Regions from separate parts of the Nitratireductor kimnyeongensis genome, predicted to be linked through region 4. Evidence: predicted binding sites of a transcription regulator. Region 4 holds the regulator's gene; each other region holds the start of a gene.
What was found. The regulator PhoB, encoded in region 4, activates phosphate uptake and scavenging genes when phosphate is short. The targets are predictions, from matches to a motif close to TGTCATNNANCTGTCAT.
Positions count from the first base shown of each region.

Region 1 (5,927 bases), on a different replicon from region 4:
TGTGTCGCGGCTGGCAAGGGGGCGACGATTTTCGGTCTTGTTCATGTAAGCGACCACCAGTAACGGACAAGGTGAAAGAAGATGGGGGCCGAGAAGATGACCGAATCCAGCCGATCGATAAAGCCGCCATGGCCGGCAATCAGATGCCCCCAGTCCTTCACGCCGCGGTCGCGCTTGATGGCCGACATGACGAGCCCGCCGAAGAATCCCATGAGCACGACAACGAAGGACAGAAGCCCTGCCTGGAGAGGTGTGAAGGGTGTCATCCAGAACAGTGTCGCGCCGACCACCGTGGCGCTCAGCGCACCGCCAATAAAGCCTTCGACCGTTTTGGAGGGAGAGAGTTTTGGCGCAATCTTCGTGCGTCCAAGCAGTTTGCCCCAGACATATTGAAGCACGTCGCTCGACTGCACCACCACCACCAGGAAAGCGATGAGAAGCAGGTTGCGCCCCTCATAGCCGGGGATCTGCAGGGTCAGCAGTGCCGGCACATGGGAAACGCAGAAGACGCAGATCATCAGCGCCCATTGCACCTCTGCCACCCGCACGAGGAAATGGTCCGTGTCGCCGCGCAGGGCAGAGACAATGGGCATCAGCAGAAACGCATAGACCGGAACAAGGATCGAATAGAGCCCGTACCAGTCGATGTAGACCAGATAATACTGAACCGGCAGCACGATGAAGAATGCTGAGGCGAGCGCCCAGTGGTCACCGCGCCGTGTGTCCGTCAGCGTCACGAACTCCCGCAGGGCGGCGAAGGAGGCGAAGCCAAAGAGAAGAATGGCGCCGAGCCGGCCGAAGAGCAGCGCGCCGCCCATGAGGATGATCATCACCCACCAGGCGTTGACCCGGTCGTTCAGGTTCTCAATGGCGGCATTGGAGCCGTCAGGCGAGAGCCTGCGTTGGAGAACCTGCCCTGCAAGAGAGGCCAGAACGAGCACGGCGGCGAGCCCACCAAGCAGTTTCAAAAGGTCTATCTGGTGCACGGTCATCATGCGGTGCTTTCTTCAGCATCGGAGATTGATAAGAGCGCAGCGCGCGCCCTTCTCACGAAGGCGTCTTTGGTCTCTGCAGGTTCCACACGCAATGGCGCACCGAAGGTAACAGTGCATATCAGTGGTACGGGGACAAACTCACCCTTCGGCATGACACGGTTCAGATTGTCGATCCAGACAGGCACGAGATCGATGTCGGGCCGCGCTGTCGCAAGATGATAGACTCCGCTCTTGAAGGGCAGAAGAGGTTTGTCGGTTTCATTGCGGGTGCCTTCGGGAAAGATGATGAGCGAGGCGCCGCCATCCAGGGCATCTGCCATTTGTTTGATCGGATCGTCGGCACGCGTCTTGCGGTCGCGATCAATGAGCACTGCGTTGAACACATCACGGCCGATAAAACGGCGGATGGGTGACTTGAGCCAGTAGTCCGCGCCCGCCACCGGGCGGGTCTGCTCGCGCATGCGGGGAGGTAGGACCGCCCACAGGAGAATGAAATCGCCATGGCTTACGTGATTGGCAAAGTAGATGCGCTGCCGGGGAACAGGCTCTATGCCATCCCAAACGGCCCGCACGGCTGTAATAAAGCGCGCGAACAGCGTGATTGCACCAGCCGCGAGCCGCGCCAGGAAACCCATTTTACCCTCAGATCGTGAAACCGATTCGACCCTGCACCTTGTATAGGATGGCGATAGGCTAGGCCAATCGCATGATCGCCTCATTTCAGCATGAAATTTCTATACTGGAAAAGCTATAGACAATGTATTCTACAGATGCTGTCATCCAACGGTAACATAAGCCGACCAATAGAGACCGGTTAACCGGCGATCGACGCTACAGGGAGATACACAATGAGATTTCGCGCAATGTTTTCCGCTGCCACGGCTTTGACCGTGGTGCTTCCGGTAACGGTCGGCGCCGCACAGGCGCAGACCGAGGTGCAATTCTGGCATGCCTTCACCGGCCGTCTCGGCGAACTTCTGGAAAAACAGGTTTCCGATTTCAATGCCAGTCAGGACGAGTATGAGGTTGTGGCGACCCTCAAGGGCAATTATTCCGAAGCCCTGAATGCCGGCATTGCCGCTTTCCGCGCCGGCGAGCAACCGCACATCCTGCAGGTTTTCGAGGTCGGCACCGCCACGATGATGGCTGCCAAGGGTGCCATCAAGCCGGTTTATGAAGTGATGGCCGAGGCCGAAGCCGAGTTCGATCCCAACGCCTATCTTGCACCGGTTGCAGGCTACTACACCAACACCGACGGCGAGATGCTGTCCTTACCCTACAATTCTTCCACTCCTGTTCTCTACATCAACAAGAAGGCGCTTGAGGAAGCCGGTCTCGATCCCGAGTCAAAGCCTGCCACCTGGCCAGAAGTCGAGGAAATTCTCGTCAAGCTCAAGGAAGCCGGTTCTGCATGCCCGCTGACGACGGCGTGGCAGTCCTGGATCCATCTCGAGAATCTGAGCGCATACCACAATGTTCCGTTCGCAACGGAAGCCAATGGCTTTGCCGGCACCAATACCGAACTCGCTTTCAATGGCGATCTTCAGGTGCAGCACATCGACAAGATGGGCGAATGGGCCAAGGAAGGTCTCTTCAGCTATTCGGGCCGTCGCAACGAGGGCGGTGCACGCTTCCGCTCGGGCGAGTGCGCCATGTTCACCGAATCGTCAGCCGGCTATGCCGGTGTGAAGGCCGAGGCCGACTTCCCCTTCACCGTGACCAATTTACCTTATTGGCCGGATGCGGAAGGCGTGCCCTACAACACGATCATCGGCGGTGCTTCGCTGTGGGTCATGTCGGGCCATGAGGCTGAGGAATATGCAGGTGTTGCAGCATTTCTGAACTATCTCTCCAGCGCAGAAGTGCAGGCCCAGTGGCATCAGGACACCGGCTATCTGCCGATCACCACCGCTGCCTACGACCTGACCAAGGAGCAGGGTTTCTACGAAGAAAACCCGGGCACCGACATTGCCATCCTGCAAATGACCGGCAAGGCTCCGACGGAAAACTCCAAGGGCATCCGTCTTGGCAATTTCGACCAGATCCGCGCCATCATCGACGAGGAGCTGGAAGCCGTCTGGCAGGGTCAGAAGGACGCCAAGGCCGCGCTTGACGAGGCTGTGAACCGCGGCAACGAGTTGCTGCGCCGCTTCGAACAGTCGACGCGATAAGTCTATGAAACCTGCGGGGCCGGCAGAAATCTTGCCGGCCCTGGCATTCTTGGTTTGCCCATGGAAAAGCGCGTTACCTTCGACAACCGGTTGTTGCCATACCTGCTGCTCGCGCCGCAGCTTGCAGTGACGATCGTTTTTTTCTTCTGGCCGGCCGGTCAGGCCCTTTACCAGTCGCTGCTTCTCCCTGATCCGTTCGGGCTTGGAGCGCGCTTCGTCTGGTTTTCCAATTTCGAATATCTCTTCAACGACCGCTATTATCTCCAGTCCTTTATCACCACCGCGGTCTTCACCTTCTTCGTGACGCTGGTTTCCATGTCGGTCGCTCTTCTTTTTGCCGTGATGGCCGATCAGGCGGTCAAGGGGGCAGGGGCATACAAGACGCTGCTCATATGGCCCTATGCCGTGGCGCCTGCCGTGGCCGGCGTGATGTGGCTCTTCATGTTCCAACCGTCCATCGGCGTGATCGCCTTTTACATGAAGGCGATGGGCATCGACTGGAACCCCGTTCTCAATGGGGGGCAGGCCATGACGCTGGTCATTCTCGCCGCAGCGTGGAAGCAGATCAGCTACAATTTTCTGTTTTTCCTGGCCGGCCTGCAGGCGATCCCCAAAAGTCTGATCGAGGCGGCGGCGATCGATGGCGCGGGCAAATGGCATCGTTTTCGCACCATCATCTTCCCGCTTCTATCGCCCACCACTTTTTTCTTGCTCGTGGTCAACATCGTCTACGCTTTTTTCGAGACCTTCGGCATCATCCACACCATGACGGCCGGCGGGCCGGGCCAGTCCACCACCATCCTCGTCTACAAGGTCTATTCCGACGGGTTCGTCGGGCAGGATCTCGGCTCTTCCGCCGCCCAATCCGTCATTCTGATGGTTGTTGTTGGCATCCTGACTGTCATCCAGTTCCGCTTCATCGAGCGGCGCGTGCACTATTGAGGAGGGCGGGGCATGGTTGAAAAACAGGGCTTAGGCACGATCCTGATGCACGCGGTGCTGATCATCGGCATCGCCATTGTCTGCTTCCCGATCTATCTCACCTTTGTCGGCTCGACGCTGACTCATTTCGAGATCATTCGCCCGCCCATGCCACTGGTGCCGGGGCCGCATTTCATCGACAATTACAGCGAAGCGCTTACCTCGGGCATCACCGCGCCGGTGGGGCGCATGCTGTTCAATTCCTTTGTCATGGCCATGGGCATCGCCCTCGGCAAGATCGCCATCTCGATCCTGTCGGCCTATGCGATCGTCTATTTTCGCTTTCCGTTTCGAATGTTCGCCTTCTGGGCGATCTTTATGACCCTGATGCTACCGGTGGAAGTACGCATTGTGCCGACCTATGAGGTTGTCGCCTCGCTCGGCATGCTCAATTCCTACACCGGCCTGATCCTGCCGCTCATCGCCTCGGCGACCGCCACCTTCCTCTTCCGCCAGTTCTTCATGACCGTGCCGGATGAGCTGGTGGAGGCTGCGCGTGTCGATGGTGCCGGGCCGCTGCGCTTCTTCAAGGACATTCTCTTACCGCTCTCGGTGACCAACATCGCGGCGCTTTTCGTGATCCTCTTCATCTACGGTTGGAACCAGTTCCTCTGGCCGCTTCTGATCACGACCAAGCCGGAAATGAACACCATCGTGATGGGTCTGAAACAGATGATGCCGACCGCCGACGACTACGGCAATTGGCCCGTGACCATGGCCGCCGCAACGCTGGCCGTTCTGCCGCCGGTGGCGGTGGTGATCTTCATGCAGCGCCTTTTCGTCAAAGGCCTTGTCGAGACAGAGAAATAGAAGGACCGAAATCGGCATGGCGACGATTTCCATACGCGACGTTCGCAAATCCTACGGCAAGACCGAGGTCATTCATGGTGTGAGCCTGGATGTGGCCGATGGCGAATTCATCGTCATTGTCGGCCCGTCCGGCTGCGGCAAGTCCACACTCCTGCGCATGGTGGCCGGTCTTGAGCGCATCACCGCCGGCACGATGGAAATCGGCGGGCGGGTGGTCAACGATCTGGAGCCGCGCGAGCGCGACATCGCCATGGTGTTCCAGAACTATGCGCTCTATCCGCATATGTCCGTCTTCGACAACATGGCCTACGGGCTGAAAATTGCCGGCAAGACGAAGGACGAGATCCGCCAGCGGGTCGATCAGGCCGCCGCCATGCTGCAGCTCGAACCCTATCTCGACCGCAAGCCGCGCGCGCTTTCCGGTGGCCAGCGCCAGCGTGTTGCCATGGGCCGCGCGCTCGTGCGCAACCCGGCCGTCTTCCTGTTCGACGAGCCGCTGTCCAATCTCGATGCGAAGCTGCGCGTCCAGATGCGGCTTGAGATCAAGCAGATGCAGCGCTCGGTCGGCACCACCGCGCTTTACGTGACGCATGATCAGGTGGAGGCGATGACGCTCGCCGACCGGCTGGTCGTCATGAATGCCGGCATTGCCGAGCAGATCGACACTCCCATGGCTGTCTATGAACGTCCCGCGACACGCTTCGTTGCGGGCTTCATCGGTTCCCCGGCGATGAACATTCTGAAGGGAAGCGTTTCGGGCTCGGATTTCGTGCTGGAAGGCGGCGGAAAGCTCGCGCTGGACACGAAACCGCAAGAGACGGGCCGCCCGCTTCTCTTCGGCGTGCGTCCCGAGCACCTGCAGATTGCCACGGCGAAAGAGGCGACGCTCAATCTTTCCGTCACGGCGGTGGAGACGCTCGGAGCCGACACGCTGGCCCATGGCACGCTTTCAGGCGCCAATGGTGCCGGC
Region 1 covers NZ_CP078144.1:16,699-22,625, forward strand. The annotation lists gene KW403_RS18115 (CDP-alcohol phosphatidyltransferase family protein) at 1-45, opposite strand, end outside; gene KW403_RS18120 (phosphatidate cytidylyltransferase) at 42-992, opposite strand; gene KW403_RS18125 (lysophospholipid acyltransferase family protein) at 992-1,630, opposite strand; gene ugpB (sn-glycerol-3-phosphate ABC transporter substrate-binding protein UgpB) at 1,844-3,166, shown strand; gene ugpA (sn-glycerol-3-phosphate ABC transporter permease UgpA) at 3,227-4,108, shown strand; gene ugpE (sn-glycerol-3-phosphate ABC transporter permease UgpE) at 4,121-4,957, shown strand; gene KW403_RS18145 (sn-glycerol-3-phosphate import ATP-binding protein UgpC) at 4,974-5,927, shown strand, end outside.
Region 1: ugpB (sn-glycerol-3-phosphate ABC transporter substrate-binding protein UgpB) is a predicted target of PhoB. The motif match lies at 1,770-1,786, and genes of this name have one in related genera.

Region 2 (5,927 bases), 920 kb from region 4:
CTCAACGCGACACAAATCAGGCGTGGCGATGCGCTTTCCACGCATTTCCCGCCTGCGCTGGGACAAGCCGGCAGCCGAAGCGGACCGGCTTGAAGCCCTGACCTCCATGCTCGAAGATTAGCACCTGTCATTGCGTCGCAATGGCCGCGCGGATGGAGAAGACGTCGAGCGCATGACCTTCGCCGGTGGCATCCGGAACAATGGTGATCGTTCCGCCGCTGCTGGGCGATTGATTGGGCAATTCGACCTCGAAGAGATAGTCCGAACGCGTTGGCCCGACCACGTAGCGGGTGCGACCGCAATCGCCAAGGGCGCCAAAGTTGCAGGAGAGCGAAAGCTGTGTCTCCTCCCCGTCCTGCGCTCTGGCCTCGATGCTGAAAATGGCGTTGCGTCCGACGAGCGTCTCCAAAATGCCGCGCCCGACATCAAAGGAAATGCCTGCCCCGCCGGATGTGCTGACTTGGAGAAAAACCTGATCGTCATTGCGCATCACGTCGATGTTGCCGCCATCGGGGGCAGAAACGGTGGTGGGATCGGTTGGGTCGAAAATGGTGATCCATTCGCCCTCCGCGCGGCTTCCTCGCGACCCGGAGGCTGTTGTTTCCTCGTCCGCAGAATAATTGTCTTCCTCCAGGGCAAGCGGCGGGTTGCGCACACTGGTGTCCCGCTCATCGCTGGACATCAGAATGCCACTGGACATCGTCCACCAGAGCCCCAAGCCAAGAAACGCCACCACAGTCGCAATCAGAAAGAGCATGGCGTATGAGCGCCGCGGCCTTGGCAGGGCCGCGCGAATGCGTCGTTTCGCCTCTTCGGGAGAAGGATCATCCGACACGCCGCTGCGATCTCGCGGGTCAATCTGTGGAGCGAACGCCTCGCTTTTTTCTCTGGCGCGTGGGGCGCTGCGCGCCTCAGGCTCGACTTGCGGCGAGGGAGCCGGCCGCTCTCGCGGCGCAGGCTTTGAAACCTGCGGACCCCTGGCTTGTGGGGCGGCGGGAACGAACTCTGTCTCGATCTCGGTGATCGTTGTCTTCAGGTTCTCGCGCCTGGCAGTTTTTGCCTCTTCAGAAAGATCGTCGCGTGCTTCAAGCGTGCGCTCCAGCGCTGCAAAGGCAGAACGATACACCTTTTCACGAAAGGGCCGTTTGCTAGCGTCGCCCTTTTCGAACGCCTTTCTTATCGCATTTTCTATCGCGTCCAAGGCTGGCTGCCCTCTTTGCCTGTCTTTGTCACATGGTTAACCGTTGGTGAGTATGCAATCAACGGTCATAACAAGGTGTGAACAATAGGCTATTCCGCCCTGATGAGGTCGAGCCTGGTTTTTCTCCACCCTAACCATGCCCGAGGAGTTCAGAATGCGGGATTTCGCGCTTGAGGTTCACTTTTCCCGCTGGGAGTTCAATGCCCGGCATCACATGACCGCCTCCGACATGGAAAGCATGACGCTCGGTGAGCTGACGCAGATGGCCGGGCCTTCCGCACGCGAAGAGCTCGACGGGCTGTGGCTCGGCTACACTGAAACCTGGGGCGCACCCGATCTGCGCGAGGCCATCGCTACCACCTATGACGGTCTTTCCGCGCGAAATGTCCTTTGCTTCGCCGGTGCCGAGGAAGGCATTTATGCAGCCATGCGGGTGCTGCTTTCGCCCGAGGATCACGCCATCGTTTCCGTTCCGAACTACCAGGCTGCGGAAAGCGTGCCTCTGGGGCTATGCGCCGTGACTGGCGTGCCGCTTCTGGAAAACGCCCATTGGAGGCTTGATCTCGACGCTGTGCGTGCCGCGATCCGTCCCAACACCAAACTCATCTCGGTCAACCTGCCCAACAATCCGACCGGCGCCCTGATGCCCCAGGACGATTTCGCCGCGCTCGTTGCGCTTTGCCGCGAGCACGATCTCTACCTGTTCAGCGACGAGGTCTATCGGCTGCTCGAAAGCGATGAGAGCAAGCGCCTGCCACAGGCTGCCGAGGCTTATGAAAAGGGCATTTCCCTCAATGTCATGTCCAAGTCCTATGGCTTGCCGGGCCTGCGTATCGGCTGGATCGCCAGCCGTGACACGGCGCTTTTGCAGAAGCTGGAGCGCTACAAGCATTACCTGTCCATCTGCAACTCTGCCCCGAGCGAACGGCTGGCGGTGATGGCGCTTTCAGTGCGTGACCGCATTCTCACGCGGAACCGTTCGCTGATCGCGGAGAACCTTGAGAAGATGGATGCATTCTTCAGCGAGTATTCGGAACTGTTTGACTGGAAGCACCCGGATGGCGGCTGTGTTGCCTATCCGCGCTACAACGGACGCGACGGGGTTGAGCGGTTCTGCCACGATCTCGTGGAACAGGCAGGGGTGCTTTTGCTGCCGGCCTCCGTCTACCACTCGGAACTCATGGAAACCCCTGCGGAGCGTTTCCGCATCGGTTTCGGACGCAAGGGGATTGATGCAGGGCTTGCCGCGATGCGAGACTTCCTCGCGCGGCGGCACAACGATATCGCTCCTGGTTGAGACAGGAACTCCGTAAAATGTGCAGCCGGAGGTTTTCATTCGGCGTCGAGATGCTGTAAAAAGTTTTGACGTTTACGAATACGTCAATAAAAGGGGTTTCACATGGCGCTTCCGGCCGTTTTCGACACTCTGCGTTTGCCCGTCGTCGGCGCGCCCTTGTTCATCATCTCGCATCCGCCTCTGGTAACCGCGCAATGCAAGGCCGGCATTGTCGGGTCTTTTCCTGCGCTCAATGCCCGCCCCAAAGAGCAGCTTGACGAATGGATATCGCAGATCAAGGAAGAGCTGGCAGCACATGATGCGAAACACCCGGACCGCCCCGCCGCTCCTTTTGCCGTCAACCAGATCGTCCACCGCTCGAATGATCGGCTGGAGCATGATCTGAGGGTCTGCGTCTACCACAAGGTGCCGATCGTCATCACTTCGCTGGGTGCCGTCGAGGAGGTGAACCAGGCCGTTCATTCCTATGGCGGCATCGTGCTGCACGACATCATCCACGATCGCCATGCACGAAAGGCCATCGAAAAGGGCGCAGACGGGCTTATTGCGGTGGCCACGGGGGCTGGCGGCCATGCGGGCACGCTTTCTCCCTTCGCCCTCGTTCAGGAAATCCGGCAATGGTTCGACGGACCGCTGCTTCTGTCAGGTGCCATTGCCAATGGCGGTGCGGTGCTGGCGGCCGAGGCAATGGGCGCGGACCTTGCCTATATCGGTTCCCCCTTTATCGCCACTCAGGAGGCGCGCGCCACCGACGATTACAAGGAGATGATCGTCGCCTCGCGTGCTGCCGACATCGTTTATTCCAACCTCTTTACCGGCGTACACGGCAACTATCTGAAAGGCTCCATCGTCAAGGCCGGCATGGATCCAGACAATCTGCCGGAAGCCGATCCCTCCAAGATGAATTTCGCCAGCGCCGACGCAAAGGCCTGGCGCGACATCTGGGGAAGCGGTCAGGGCATTGGAGCGGTCGGCGAAATTGTGGGCGCAGGCGCGCTCGTGGACCGACTTGCGACCGAATATGCGGCTGCAAGAGAGCGTATCTGCGCACCACGCTGATCAATCAGAAGTTTAGCCCGGCAAGCCCTCCAGCCGAGGAACCTCGCTCAACCCATCGTCCCAGTCCGCACGGCTGGACATGCAGATATGCGCAGTCGGTTGCATGGATACCGGTGTATCCAGACAACCTGCCGGCACGATGACCATCGCGCCGCCTGCTTCTACCCTGGGAAGAGCAGAGCCGCAGGTTCGGCAAAAACTGCGCCGGTGCCGCGCGTCCGGCACCCTGAAACTCTCGATCCCGTCTTTCCCCGAAAGCCAGGTGATCTCGGCCGCACTCGAAAACAGGTTCGCGGCATGGGCTGAGCCAGACCCCTTGCGGCAGCGCGCACAGTGGCAGAGATAAAAGCGCTCGAACGAACCCGAGATCTGAAATCTCACCGCGCCGCAAAGGCAGGTGCCGGAATGCGTTGTACCCATCAATCCTCTCCCTAAAGACGACGCCTCTTAGCACATCCCGAAAGAAGACCCCATCGCCATGACACTACCCTGCGCGTGGCGGCATTGTGGACTGTCAAGAAACCGTCATCCAGGCGACATGCAGGTTTCATGCTCACCCATTAGGCGATTGGACAACAAGGGCGGAAAGCCTGCGGGAGAGCCGCGACAAGGCGCTTAACGGGAAAAGCAAATGCTTGAAATTCGCAAGGTCACGCGACGCTTCGGGTCGAACACGGCTGTACGCAACGTGGAGCTGAAGATCGATCAGGGGCAGATGGTTGGCATCATCGGCCGCTCTGGCGCTGGCAAATCGACATTGCTGCGCATGATCAATCGGCTGATCGACCCGTCGGAAGGATCTATCCTGTTCCACGGCAAGGAAGTTTCGGCGCTGAAGGGCCCGGAATTACGCCGCTGGCAGCGTGACTGCGCCATGATCTTCCAGCAGTTCAACCTGGTGCCACGCCTCGATGTGCTGACCAATGTCCTGCTCGGACGGCTCAACCACCGTTCCACCGTTCTCAACCTGATGAACATGTTCACCCGCGAAGAGCGCATCCGCGCCATCGCTGCGCTTGAGCGCCTCGATATCGCCCAGACCGCCCTGCAGCGCGCCGGCACGCTTTCCGGTGGTCAGCAACAGCGCGTGGCGATTGCGCGTGCCCTCATGCAGGAGCCGAAGGTGATCCTGGCGGATGAACCAATCGCCTCGCTCGATCCGCTCAACGCCAAGGTCGTGATGGACTCGCTGGCCGACATCAATGCCCGCGAAGGGATCACCGTGATCACCAACCTGCATACGCTGGACACCGCCCGCGCTTATTGCAATCGCATCGTCGGGATGGCGAAGGGTGCCGTCGTATTCGACGGCCCTCCCGAGGCGCTGACGAGCGACGCGGTGCGCAACATTTATGGCGGAGAGGAAGGCGCGGAGCTTTCCGAAGCCATCACGTCCACCAGCATCAATATCCCGGCCCCACAGCCGGCAAGGAAATCGACCGGTCAGGCTCAACCGGCGCTCGCCGCCGTCTGACCCAAGGGATCGCCTGGCCCGCGTAATGGGCCGCTCTGCCTGAAAACCCGCCGGCGGCAAAAGCCGGCACCCAAATGGAGAGACGTCATGTTCAAGAAAGCTCTTATGGGCGCCGTAGCGCTCACCGCGATGATGGTCGGCGGCGCACAGGCCGAAGACCTGAAGGAATTCCGCATCGGCATTCTCGGTGGCGAAAACGAAGCCGACCGCCTGCGCAATTTTGCGTGCATTTCCGAGAAACTTCCCGAGGTAATCGGCGTCGAGAAGGTTTCGCTCTTTCCTGCGGCTGACTATGACGGCGTGATTCAGGGTCTTCTTGGCGGCACCCTCGACTATGCCGAGCTCGGTGCCTCTGCCTATGCGAAGGTCTATCTGGAAAACGCCGAGGCCGTGGAGCCTATCCTGACGACGGTCCAGACCGATGGCTCCACCGGCTATCACTCAGTCATGGTGGCCCGCAAGGATTCCGGCATCACCTCGCTGGAAGACATGAAGGGCAAGAAGCTCGGCTTTGCCGACCCGGATTCCACCTCCGGCTATCTCGTTCCCGCAGTAACGCTTCCCAAAGCAGTCGGCACATCGGTTGAAGAATTCTTTGGCGAGACCGGCTTCGGCGGCGGCCACGAGAACCTGGTTCTCGAAGTGGTGAAAGGCACCTTTGATGCCGGTACGACCTGGGCCTCCGGTGTTGGCGAATTCTCCGACGGCTACACGTCCGGCAACCTGCACAAGATGGTCGAGAAAGGCATTCTCGACATGGACGATCTGGTGGAACTGTGGAAGTCGCCGCTGATCCCGAACGGCCCGGTTGTCGTTCGCACCTCCATGGGCGCCGACATGAAATCCAAGTTCAAGACGTTCATGATGGAGCTGCCGGAGACGGATCCTGAGTGCTT
Region 2 covers NZ_CP078143.1:2,241,731-2,247,657, reverse strand. The annotation lists gene KW403_RS10705 (cisplatin damage response ATP-dependent DNA ligase) at 1-121, shown strand, start outside; gene KW403_RS10700 (hypothetical protein) at 128-1,201, opposite strand; gene KW403_RS10695 (aminotransferase class I/II-fold pyridoxal phosphate-dependent enzyme) at 1,356-2,498, shown strand; gene KW403_RS10690 (NAD(P)H-dependent flavin oxidoreductase) at 2,601-3,557, shown strand; gene KW403_RS10685 (GFA family protein) at 3,570-3,977, opposite strand; gene phnC (phosphonate ABC transporter ATP-binding protein) at 4,189-5,031, shown strand; gene phnD (phosphonate ABC transporter substrate-binding protein) at 5,119-5,927, shown strand, end outside.
Region 2: phnC (phosphonate ABC transporter ATP-binding protein) is a predicted target of PhoB. The motif match lies at 4,070-4,086, and genes of this name have one in related genera.

Region 3 (5,927 bases), 320 kb from region 4:
GAATGGCGGCATCCTGCAATACGTGCTGCGCGATCTGGCCGCCTGACTGAGCCACGCCAACGCATGAACCAGACCGCCGGCGGAAACGCCGGCGGCTTTTTTTAGCCGCAGACGCTTGGCCAATAGGCTCACCGGAACGTGACTTCTTGTTGAGGTGCACTGGCTCATATAGTTCTGAAACAAAGCAATGATCGCTTCAATTTCCGAACGGAGAGCGCATGTTCCGGCTCTGGACACCGGGCCTTATCCTGGCCTCGGCATTAGGCTTACTTGCCCCGATGGGCCCTGCGGAGGCAGAGAACACTGGTCGCCCGATCGGCGTTGTAGAGCTATTTACGAGCCAGGGGTGCAACTCCTGCCCTCCAGCCGATGCGATTTTCGATGAGCTCGCTTCCCGCAAGGACGTCATAGCCCTTGCCTATCATATCGACTACTGGGATTACCTGGGCTGGCGTGACGCACTTGCACGCCCCGCCAATTCCGAACGGCAAAGAAAGTATGCCGGGGCCCTACAGAAGAGTTCGGTTTACACCCCTCAGGCGATCATCAACGGTCGCCGTGATATGAACGGCGCCAACCGCGCCAAGGTCGTGTCGACACTTGAGGCGTTGGCGGGGACCGCCGCCGGACTACAGGTGGAGCTATCTCTGGAAGACAGGGGTGACAGCATCATCGTAAGCGTTGGCTCGCTGCCCGAAGGCCTTGATGGTCAAGACATCAGCGCGCATCTGGTCTTTGTGGACTACATCCCGCAAAGCAATGTGGAAATTCGCGGTGGCGAGAACCGCGGCCGTACAATCCACTATCGAAATGCGGTCAACCGGATTCAGACCATCGGCATGTGGGACGGCACTGCGAAGAAATTCGAAATGCCCAGATCGGAGCTCATCCAGGAGGGCAATGGCTGCGCCTTGTTGCTTCAGAGCGTCGATGACAGCGGTTTGCCTGGTGCCATACTCGGCGCCATTGCGCTCGACCCATAGGATCCAGTTCAGATTTCCCCGTAGGATCCATCTCGGTTTTCATTTTTAAAAGGCTGGTCCCAAAAGAAAAACCGGTGCCGACTCATTCAGCACCGGTTGTATTCTTTTGGGACCGTTGCCTTACTCGGGCGTCCGAGAGTTGGTTCGATCCGGTCAAGACCCCGAGGGCGGGGGGGCTTGGGGTTTTCGGGATCCGTGTCCGGACCGAACCGTCTCAGGCAACGTCCGGATCGTTGCGGGACAATGGGGCGTGAGCTTGAAAAAAATGCGGCAAGAAAAAGGCACGTCATCACCAATTCCGACAAGCGGTCCCGATTTGTGACTACCGGCTAAGTGATGCGACTTGCAGAGCTCGAATACATACGTCGGCAAAAGATGTGGATGGATGTAATCACTCTGATCCCCACAACATCAAGAAGGATGAGGCATAGCTGCGGCTCCTCCTGGCAGCGACCAAGAACGGGTTGCGGCAATGCGGGCTTGCAATTCCTCCTATGGCAGGCGAACCTTCCCTCGTCATAAGATCGTCATGAGGACAGCCAATGACCGATTACGGCAGCCCCGGGGAGGATAGGGATGGATCCGGCATACTGATCCCGCTGCACGAGGCACGCAGGGTACGTTCGGACCTTCCCGTAACCTTCGAGCGGCGCGAACTGGATCAGATTCTGCGTATTTATGGTCGCATGGTTGCTGCGGGCGAATGGCGGGACTATGCCATCGATCATCTAAGGGACCGAGCAGTCTTCTCCGTTTTCAGGCGGACCAGCGAAGTTCCACTGTTTCAGATCGTCAAGGACCCCAAGCTGACACGAAAACAGGGAGCCTACAGCGTCATCGCCGCGACCGGAGCGATCCTGAAACGTGGCCACGAGTTGGCACGCGTACTAGCGGTATTCGACAAAAAACTGAAACTCGTTCCGTAGGCAGATTTAGCGGAAGCTCTCGCCACGAAACAAGCGTTCGGGGACAGAATTTGGGTCGGGGTCAGCCGCGTCCCCCTCGTTCAAGGCCAGTTGCATAAACACTGTGTCGAGCCAGCGACCATGCTTGAAGCCGCTGCCACGAAGAATGCCGGCATCACGAAAACCTGCGGCTCGGTGCAGTTTCACTGAAGCGCTTTGCTCTGAACCATCCCCGATAACGGCCACGAGCTGTCGAAATCCACACCGCTCACACGCTTCCACCAGCGCCCGAAGCAGAAGCCTTCCGATCCCGCGCCCCTGCGCATCCGGTGCCAGATAAACAGAATCCTCGACCATGAATCGATAAGCCCGCCGCGCGCGAAATGGTCCCGCATAGGCGTAGCCGAGAATGTTGTTCTGTTCCTCGGCAACGATATAGGGATAACCATTGCAAACAAGTGCTTCCATGCGTTCAAGCATTCCTGCCTCGCTTGGCGGTTCGAGCTCATAGCTCGCCGCACCTTCGGTCACTGCATGGGCATAGATGCGGGTGATCGCGGGAATGTCTTCCGGATCGGCGGGGCGGATGGTGGCTGTCATGAAAACCCGGTCAGGTTGGTCGATGCAATGAAAAGGGCGGCTCGAAAGCCGCCCTCTCAATAACATGTTTTCTGATTCCGCTCGCCCTACTCGCGATTGCCGAGGAACTGCAGCAGGAACATGAACAGGTTGATGAAGTCGAGATAGAGACGCAGCGCACCCATGATCGCCTTGCGGCCGGACACGGTGGCATCGTCACCCTCGTAATACATCTCCTTGATCTGCTGCGTGTCGTAGGCCGTGAGCCCAGCAAACACCAACACACCGATCACCGAAATGGCGAACTGCAGCGCCGAAGAGCCAAGGAAGATGTTCACGATCGAGGCAATGATAATGCCGATCAGCCCCATGAACAGGAACGACCCCATGCCCGAAAGGTCACGTTTGGTCGTGTAGCCCCAGAGCGACAGCGCGCCGAACGAAGCGGCGGTGATGAAGAAGGTGCGAACGATGCTCTCGCCCGTGTAAACAAGGAAGATCGTCGACAGGGAGAGGCCAACCAGGCCTGAGTAGACCCAGAACGTGGTCTGTGCAGCAGCGACACTCATGCTCTGAATGCGGAAGCTCAGGAAGAACACCAGCGCCAGCGGCGCGAGAATGACAACCCAGCGGAAAGCGCTGGCATAGATGAGCTGGCCAAACGCGGTCAGCTGGCCATCTGCGATGGCGAGATTGAATGCACCAAAGGCTGCAAGGCCGGTAATAGCCAAGCCGAGCGCCATAAGGTTGTAGACGCGAATCATGTAGGCGCGCAGGCCCTCGTCGATGGCCGCGTCCGCGCGCACGCCGTGCGTTGCGCGGGCCTGATAGTTGCGAAGGTCAGCCATAATTACCCCTTTCTGGCTTTAATCCCGTCCGGTGACGGCCAAAAGACCGTGCGCCGCTGGCGGGATACCAGCATGCGTACATCAAATATGATGTCAGTTTGTGTTCAGGACAAGACCTCTCACCGCCGGAAATGCCTCTGCGGCAACAGTTCGCGGCCAAAATCGCACCTCTCCGAACCCAGGGTTAATGCTTTTTGACGCTTCACAGGTTGCGCAGAACCGGCGCTGCCTTATGCCCCAAGACCCGCCAGGTCCCGACCAACCCGAAGCCGACGGTCATGATCAGGGCCACCACCACGGTTGTCAGCGCGACCTTTGGCAGAAACGCCGACGGCAGACCCATCACCTGCGACACGACAAACCAGGCGGCAATGCCGCCGGCCAGCAATGCAAAACTGGCCGTGGCCAGCCCGATCAGCAGGTATTCGAGCGAAAAGGCAGCGATCAACGTGCGACGCGTGGCGCCGAGCGTCTTCAGAACCACCGCATCGTGGACACGCGCCCGATTGCCGGCTGCCAGCGCCCCGGAAAGAACCAGAACCGAGGCAATCAGCGCAACGGCGGCTGCCGCGCGAATGGCGGTGGCCAATTGTTCGACAAGCCGATTCACCACATCGAGTGCATCCTTCACGCGAACAGTGGTCACTGTCGGGAAGCTACGCGTGACAGCGTTCAGAATCTGCGATTCGTCGGCCTGTGTGGCATCCGCATCAGTCAATGTCGCCAGCCAGGCATGCGGTGCGCCGGCAAAAGTGTTGGGCGAAAACACCATCACGAAGTTGATGGCGAGCGATTCCCATTCCACGGCGCGGAAATTCGCAATTCTGGCCGTAACCTCGCGCCCGAGCACATTGACAGTGATCGTGTCGCCTATTTTCAGGCCAAGTTCTCCGCCCTCTTCCGCGGCGAACGAAACGAGCGGTTCTCCTTCATAATGCGCATCCCACCACTCACCCTGCGTCAGCGTCGCGTTTTCAGGTGCATTGCGCGCATAAGTGATGCCCCGGTCGCCACGCAGAACCCAGCCGCCCTCAGGCGGGATTTCCATGTCGCGTACATTCACGTCATTGAGCGCAGTGATGCGCCCGCGCAGCATTGGCACCTGTATCAGCTTGCCGCCGGGTGCTTCGCGATTCACCAGATCAGCGAAGGCCTCCACCTCCCCACTCTGGATGTCCACAAAGAAGAAATTCGGCGCGACCTCCGGCAGATTGCCCGTGATCTGGCGACGCAGGTTCCCGTCGATGAGAGCGAGCGTTGCGAGCAGCGTGAGGCCAAGCCCCAATGACAGCACCACCGAAGGTGTCAAAGCACCGGGACGATGAATATTGCCTAGCGCCAGGCGCAGCGGCGTGGACGCAACGCGCGGGCTGCGGCGGGCCAGCCACTCGATGCCAAGAGCAACAACCCTGAGCACTATGAACGCGAACACGGTGGCGCCGACAAAAATTGCAGCCATGCGTCGATCGTCGGAAAACCAGATGGCGAAACCGGCAAGGCCGGCGGCGATGGCAACCGAAAGCGCGATGTAGATCGCGCGCGGCCACCCGCGTCCGTCGACACCCATTTCCCGGAAAAGCGCTGTCGCCGGCACATCCCTTGCGCGGCCGAGAGGGATCAACGCGAACACGAGCGTGATCATCACGCCAAACAATGCGGCCACCAGAAGCGCTGCCGGATAGATGCCGCCTGTCGCGGGAACCGGCAGGACACTTGCCAGTACGGCCGATGCGCCAAACGGCATCAGGGCGCCGATCACGAGGCCGGCAAGAATGCCGATCCCGGCAATCATCAGAATCTGCACGAGGTAGACGGTGAACACGAACCCTCCAGAAGCACCAAGGCTCTTGAAGGTCGCAATCACGGCGCGCTTGCTGTCGAGATAGGCGCGCACCGCATTGGCTACACCAACGCCGCCCACCACAAGGGCCGTCAGCCCCACCAATGTCAGAAACTGCGAAAATCGCTCGATATTGCGTGAAAGAGAAGGTGCTGCATTGTTGCGGGTGCGGAGGCTCCATCCGGCCTCCGGAAACTCGGACGCAGCGCGCGCCTGCACAGCTTCAAGATTGCCCGCATCGCCACTCATCCGCACCTTGTAGACGTGCTCGACAAGGCTGCCTGGCTGTATGAGCCCGGTCGCCTGCAGCGCCTCCAGCGAAATCATCAGCCTGGGTGCAAAGCCGAACCCGGCGGAAACGGCATCCGGCTCGCTGACAAGCACGGCGCGCAGCTCGATTGTCTCCCCACCAAGCATGATCCGATCACCAATGCCAACTCCCAGTCGTTCAAAGAGCAGATTCGGTGCTGCCGCACCATGAGCACCATCGACTTTCTCAAACAGTGCATCATGGGAAAGCTGCGGCTCCGTAACCCGCTCCCCATAGAGCGGATAGAGCGCGTCGACTGCCTTGACCTCAACCAATGTCTGGTCGGAGCCGTCCGCAAGGCGGGCCATGGAGCGCATGTTTGCGCTCTCCGAAACATCGCCCAGTTCCGACAGAAAGACCTGCTCCGCTTCGTTCGCGCGGCGTTGATTCAACTCAAAACGCAAATCGGCGGCCAGCAGCGATTGGCCTTCCGCTTCCACCGCTCCGGTAATGGCGGTGGCG
Region 3 covers NZ_CP078143.1:1,637,590-1,643,516, forward strand. The annotation lists gene acnA (aconitate hydratase AcnA) at 1-46, shown strand, start outside; gene KW403_RS07735 (DUF1223 domain-containing protein) at 219-983, shown strand; gene KW403_RS07740 (DUF2794 domain-containing protein) at 1,526-1,909, shown strand; gene KW403_RS07745 (GNAT family N-acetyltransferase) at 1,916-2,488, opposite strand; gene KW403_RS07750 (Bax inhibitor-1/YccA family protein) at 2,575-3,315, opposite strand; gene KW403_RS07755 (ABC transporter permease) at 3,518-5,927, opposite strand, start outside.
Region 3: KW403_RS07740 (DUF2794 domain-containing protein) is a predicted target of PhoB. The motif match lies at 1,498-1,514, and genes of this name have one in related genera.

Region 4 (5,927 bases):
CTTTGTTCGCATTGCCATATTACGAGGGAGACCTGAAATCCATGACCTTGTCAGCGCGTATCGCACCGCACCTTCCATATCTGCGGCGCTTTTCCAGAGCTGTGTCCGGCTCTCAAACGAGCGGTGACGCCCTGGTGGCCGCGGCGCTTGAGGCGCTGATCGCCGACACGAGCATTTTCCCCGAGGCATCGACAGACAAGATCGCGCTCTTCAGGCTTTTCACATCGCTCTTTGAGACACTCGATGTGCGTATCCCCGAAAGTGCGCCGACATCCGCTTGGGAACAACGCGCTTCCAGCAATCTGTCGTCACTCGCACCCCGCCCACGGCAGGCTTTCCTTTTGGTAGCCGTCGAGAACTTCCGCCCGGAAGAAGCGGCGGAAATTCTGGAAACCGACATGAAGGGCATCAATGCGATGCTGCATGAGGCCAGCGAGGAAATTTCCCGCCAGGTGGCCACCGACATCCTGATTATCGAAGATGAGCCGTTGATCGCGATGGATATCGAGGAAATGGTCGAAAGCCTTGGTCATCGTGTCGTCGGCAACGCCCGAACGCACAAGCAAGCGGTCGAGATGTTTGCTAAAACGCAGCCGAAAATGGTGCTGGCAGACATTCAGCTTGCCGACGGGAGTTCGGGCCTCGACGCCGTGAATGAGATTCTTGAAGGAGCGACGGTCCCTGTAATCTTCATCACGGCTTTCCCGGAGCGACTTCTGACAGGCGAGCGCCCTGAACCAACCTTCCTCGTCACGAAGCCTTTCAGTCCGGAAATGGTCAAGGCACTCATCAGCCAAGCGCTTTTCTTCGACCACCAGGCTCGTGCGGCTGCCTGAGCAGCACAGCGCTTTTCTGATGAAAAAGGCCGCCTTCTGGCGGCCTTTTTGTTTGCCGGACTTCTTTCTCCGGGAACCAATCTTCGCGGATAACGTTTAAATCGCATAACTAAACGGAGAGACAGAATGCTTTACTGGGCCCTTATATTTCTCGTCGTCGCTCTTGTCGCCGGCGCCCTTGGTTTTGGCGGTATTGCAGGCGCTTCAGCAGGTATCGCGCAAATCCTGTTCTACATCTTTCTGGCCCTTCTCGCGATTTCCCTGATCATGGGACTGCTGAGAGGCCGCCGTTAAACGAGTACAGAAAACGTAAACATACGCGGCACCAACGATGCGGACCTTCCATGGCTTCCGCATCAGGAAAACAGTGAAAGGAGAACGCCATGGAACACATCGCTGGGCTTCTTCTGGTTGTCGGTTGTTCCGGCAACATGGCTGAATGCCGCGAACTTCCCGCCCCTGCTCCGATCTATGAAACCTTCGAGGAGTGCGAGGCCGAGAAGCCGGTTTCCCTGCGTGAGCTTGAAGGTGAAGCGCCGCGGGTGATTGCAACGTGCGTCTTTGTGGATCCTGCACTCGTCTATGATGACGCAGTGCTGGAATGGGACATCACCAAAGATGGACAGCTCACGGCCTCACTGGAGCCGGTTACCAGCTTCGCTGTCGCTCACAACGGGCATGCGCGTCAGAAGAATATCTTCACCGAGTGATCAGACTGCAACTTCAACGAAACCCCGGCAATTTGCCGGGGTTTTCCATGTCAGCCTGCCTCAGGCTTCTCGTATGGCGTAACCTGCGCCGCGAATGGTCCGGATCACATCGGGAAGCCGGCCCTGGTTCACGGCTTTGCGCAATCGGCCCACATGGACATCGACGGTGCGTTCGTCGATATAAATCGTCTCACCCCAGACATTGTCGAGCAGCTGGCTGCGCGAAAATACCCGTCCGGGATGCTGCATCATGAATTCCAGCAGGCGAAACTCGGTCGGCCCGAGCCGGATCTCATTCTTGCGCCGGTAGACGCGATGCGATTCCCGGTCGAGCACGATATCACCCACAGAGAGCACCGTTGAAAGCACCTCAGGCTTGGCTCTGCGCAGAAGCGCCCGCACACGCGCAACGAACTCCGGGGTCGAGAACGGCTTCACCAGATAATCGTCGGCGCCAGTGGATAGCCCGCGAACGCGGTCGCTCTCCTCTCCGCGAGCGGTGAGCATGATGATCGGCAGACGCTCGGTTTCAGGGCGCATGCGCAGCCGGCGGCACAGTTCGATGCCTGATACAGCCGGAACCATCCAGTCCAGCACGAGCAGATCGGGTACATTCTCCTGCAGGCGCACCTCGGCTTCGTCGCCGCGCGAAATCATCTCGACCTGATAACCCTCGGCCTCCAGATTGTATTTCAGCAAGACGCAAAGCGGTTCGTCGTCTTCAACGACCATGACCTTGGGGGCAATCATGGAAGGCATTCTCCTAAAGCATTGCTACGGCCGTCTAGGCATCCGCATCGACCGTCATCTGTGTTTCGTCTAGCTTCGGCCGCTGGACCGGAAGCTGTTCCCCCGTCACCACATAATAGGCATTCTCAGCGATATTCGTTACGTGATCGCCAATGCGCTCCAGATTCTTCGCGCAGAAGAGAAGATGCGTACAGGACGTGATATTCCGCGGATCTTCCATCATATAGGTCAACAATTCGCGGAACACCGACGTGTACTGAATGTCGATTTTCTCATCGTCGTCACGCAACTGGATCAGCGCCTTGGCGTCGCGCTTGACGTAGTGTTCGACCACAGCATCGACCTGTCGCAGCACCAGACCTGCCATCGCATCGATTGAATGAGCAAGCGTGCGCGGCGTGGCGCTCTGACCCACGGCACTGACGCGCTTGGCGATGTTCTTCGCAAGATCACCGATACGTTCCAGATCCGCGGCCATGCGTATGGCGCCGACAACGCTGCGCAGATCCTGTGCCATTGGCTGGCGCTTGGCGATCAGCGTGATGGCACGCTCGTCGAGATCACGCTGCTTGGCATCCATGATCGTGTCATCGGAGATGACGCGCTGCGCAAGTGCGGTATCGGAATGAAGAAGGGCATTGGTGGAGGCGCGGGTCATCGCACCGGAGAGATCGCCCATATCGCGAATGAGGCGGTCGATCTCACCGAGTTCCTCATCGAAGGAGCTGACTGTGTGCTCACCCATGATCTGGTTCCTTATCTGTGCGTCAACCGAAGCGACCGGTGATGTAATCCTGGGTGCGCTTGTCATCCGGATTGGTGAACATCTTGTCCGTCGGACCTTCCTCGACAAGGTTGCCCAGATGGAACATGGCCGTGCGCTGCGAAACGCGCGCCGCCTGCTGCATGGAGTGCGTCACGATGACAATAGTGTAGTTCTCGCGCAACTCGTCGATCAGTTCCTCGACCTTGGCAGTGGCAATGGGATCGAGAGCCGAGCAGGGCTCGTCCATCAAGATAACCTCGGGCGACACCGCGATGGCGCGCGCAATGCATAAGCGCTGCTGCTGGCCACCGGAGAGACCCGTTCCAGCCTCATGCAAACGGTCTTTCACCTCGTTGAAGAGACCGGCTTTCTGCAGGCTGGACTCGACCACCTCATCCAACGCGCTCTTGGAGGAAACAAGGCCATGAATGCGCGGCCCATAAGCAATGTTCTCGTAGATCGATTTGGGAAACGGGTTGGGCTTCTGGAACACCATGCCAACGCGAGCGCGCAGTTCCACCACATCGACTTTCGGGTCGTAAATGTCCTGCCCGTCCAGCGCGATCTCACCTTCCACCCGGCAAATATCGATCGTATCGTTCATGCGATTGAGGCAGCGCAGGAAAGTGGATTTGCCGCAGCCCGAAGGACCGATCAGTGCCGTGACCTGCTTTTGTCTTACGTCGAGATCGACATCGAAGAGCGCCTGCTTCTCGCCGTAGAAAACCCGGACCTTGGTCCCGCGCATCTTCACCGGCAACTCTTCTGTCCTGTTCTGCACCGCTTCTTCCACGGCCGCGTCCGTCAACATGTTCATATCTCCTACTCCGTTACCAGCGGCGTTCGAAACGCTTGCGCAAGACGACCGCAACGGCGTTCATCAAAACCAGGAAGCCCAAAAGGATAAGGATAGCCGCGGAGGTCTTCTGCTGGAAGGCAGGCTCCGGGAAATCCGCCCACATGAAAATCTGCACCGGCAACACGGTGGCCGGCGATGTGAAACCGCCCGGAATATCCACGATGAAGGCGACCATGCCGATCATCAGAAGCGGGGCCGTCTCGCCAAGCGCCTGTGCCATGCCAATGATGGTCCCCGTCAGGATGCCCGGCATGGCAAGCGGCAGGACGTGGTGGAAGACGGTCTGGATCTTGGACGCGCCCACTCCAAGCGCGGCCTCACGGATCGATGGCGGCACCGCGCGAAGCGCTGCACGCGACGCGATGATGATTGTCGGCAAGGTCATCAGCGCCAGAACCATGCCACCAACCAGCGGGGCCGACCGAGGCAGGTTGAACCAGTTCAGGAAGACGGCGAGACCGAGCAGACCAAAGACAATGGATGGTACGGCCGCCAGATTGTTGATGTTCACCTCGATGAAACCGGTCAGACGGTTCTTCGGTGCGAATTCTTCCAGATAAATGGCAGCGGAAACGCCGATGGGGAAAGAGAGCGCCAAGGTAACCAGCATCGTCAGGGCCGAGCCGACAACGGCGCCCCAGATGCCCGCCATTTCCGCTTCGCGGCTGGCGCCGCCAAACAGGAACTGCGTGTTCCAGGCGCTCGCCGTGCGTCCATCGGCCTCGAGCTGATCCACCCACACGATCTCCCGGTCGGAAATCTTGCGCTGCCCTTCCGGGGTGGCGATGACCCGCAGGCGGACGGGTCCGCCAGCCTCTGCCACCACCGGGGAAAGGATCGAACCGCGCGCAACCACACCGGTGTCGCCCGGCTCCACAGCGGTCAGCTTCACGGCGCCATCGCCAAGATAGGCTATGATTGATGAAGCACCCGTCGTCAGCCGCAGGGCGCCCGCATCCTCTTCAACAGCGCCGGCGGCCCTGGCCGTCTGAAGCAGGCTGTCGTCGGAAAAGCTCAAGGTGGCTTCCGCGCCGTCAATGGCGACATTCTGCAGGGTCTCAACTGTCGTTTCGGTGCTGTCGGCAGCCAGCAACCCTTTCAGATAGAGATCGGAGAAATCGTCCATTGGCACGGCATGGTCGACCGTGCCCCCCGGTTGCAGGCTTCCATTTTGCAGAGCCTGCCGGACCAGGGTTGGCGCGCCGCTTGATACAAGTCCGCGAACCTGTCTGCGCTCCTGCCGGCCCTCGACCTGCGGGAAGAGCGACAACAGCGCGTCGTTGACAATGGTGTCGTAATTGCTGCCCGTCAGATTGTCGGGATCCACATTCTCTGCCGACAGGTTCAGAGGCAGTGTCAGCTGATTGGCGTGGAAGGCGGGAAAAGCCTTGAACACAATGGTGGACAGGAGCAGCAGGAGAAAGAATGCCGAGAGAAGGACGGCACCCGCGCCCAGCCATTTGAAACGGCTTTCGGCTGCGTAGCGTTTGCGAAGGCGGGCGCGCGCCTCGTCATTGGTATGCTGACTATTCTGCGGCGTCGCGCCGCCGGCAAGTGTATCAGTCATATTGCTCTCGATATTTCTTCACCACACGCAGGGCGATGATGTTGAGTGCGAGGGTCACGCAGAAAAGAACCAGGCCGAGGGCGAAGGCCGCCAGCGTCTTGGCGCTGTCGAATTCCTGATCGCCGACGAGAAGCGTGACAATCTGCACGGTGACGGTGGTGACAGCTTCCAGAGGGTTGATCGTCAGATTTGCCGCAAGGCCGGCGGCCATGACAACGATCATGGTTTCGCCGATGGCGCGGCTGATGGCCAGCATCATCGCTGACACGATGCCTGGAAGGGCGGCAGGAAGCACAACCTTGCGGATTGTCTCCGACTTGGTGGCGCCGAGACCGGCAGACCCGTCGCGCAATGATTGCGGAACCGCGTTGATGACGTCATCGGATAGCGACGACACGAAGGGGATGATCATGATCCCCATGACGATGCCAGCGGCAAG
Region 4 covers NZ_CP078143.1:1,322,424-1,328,350, forward strand. The annotation lists gene KW403_RS06240 (response regulator) at 42-836, shown strand; gene KW403_RS06245 (DUF1328 domain-containing protein) at 963-1,130, shown strand; gene KW403_RS06250 (hypothetical protein) at 1,220-1,546, shown strand; gene phoB (phosphate regulon transcriptional regulator PhoB) at 1,607-2,293, opposite strand; gene phoU (phosphate signaling complex protein PhoU) at 2,331-3,041, opposite strand; gene pstB (phosphate ABC transporter ATP-binding protein PstB) at 3,064-3,879, opposite strand; gene pstA (phosphate ABC transporter permease PstA) at 3,893-5,488, opposite strand; gene pstC (phosphate ABC transporter permease subunit PstC) at 5,481-5,927, opposite strand, start outside.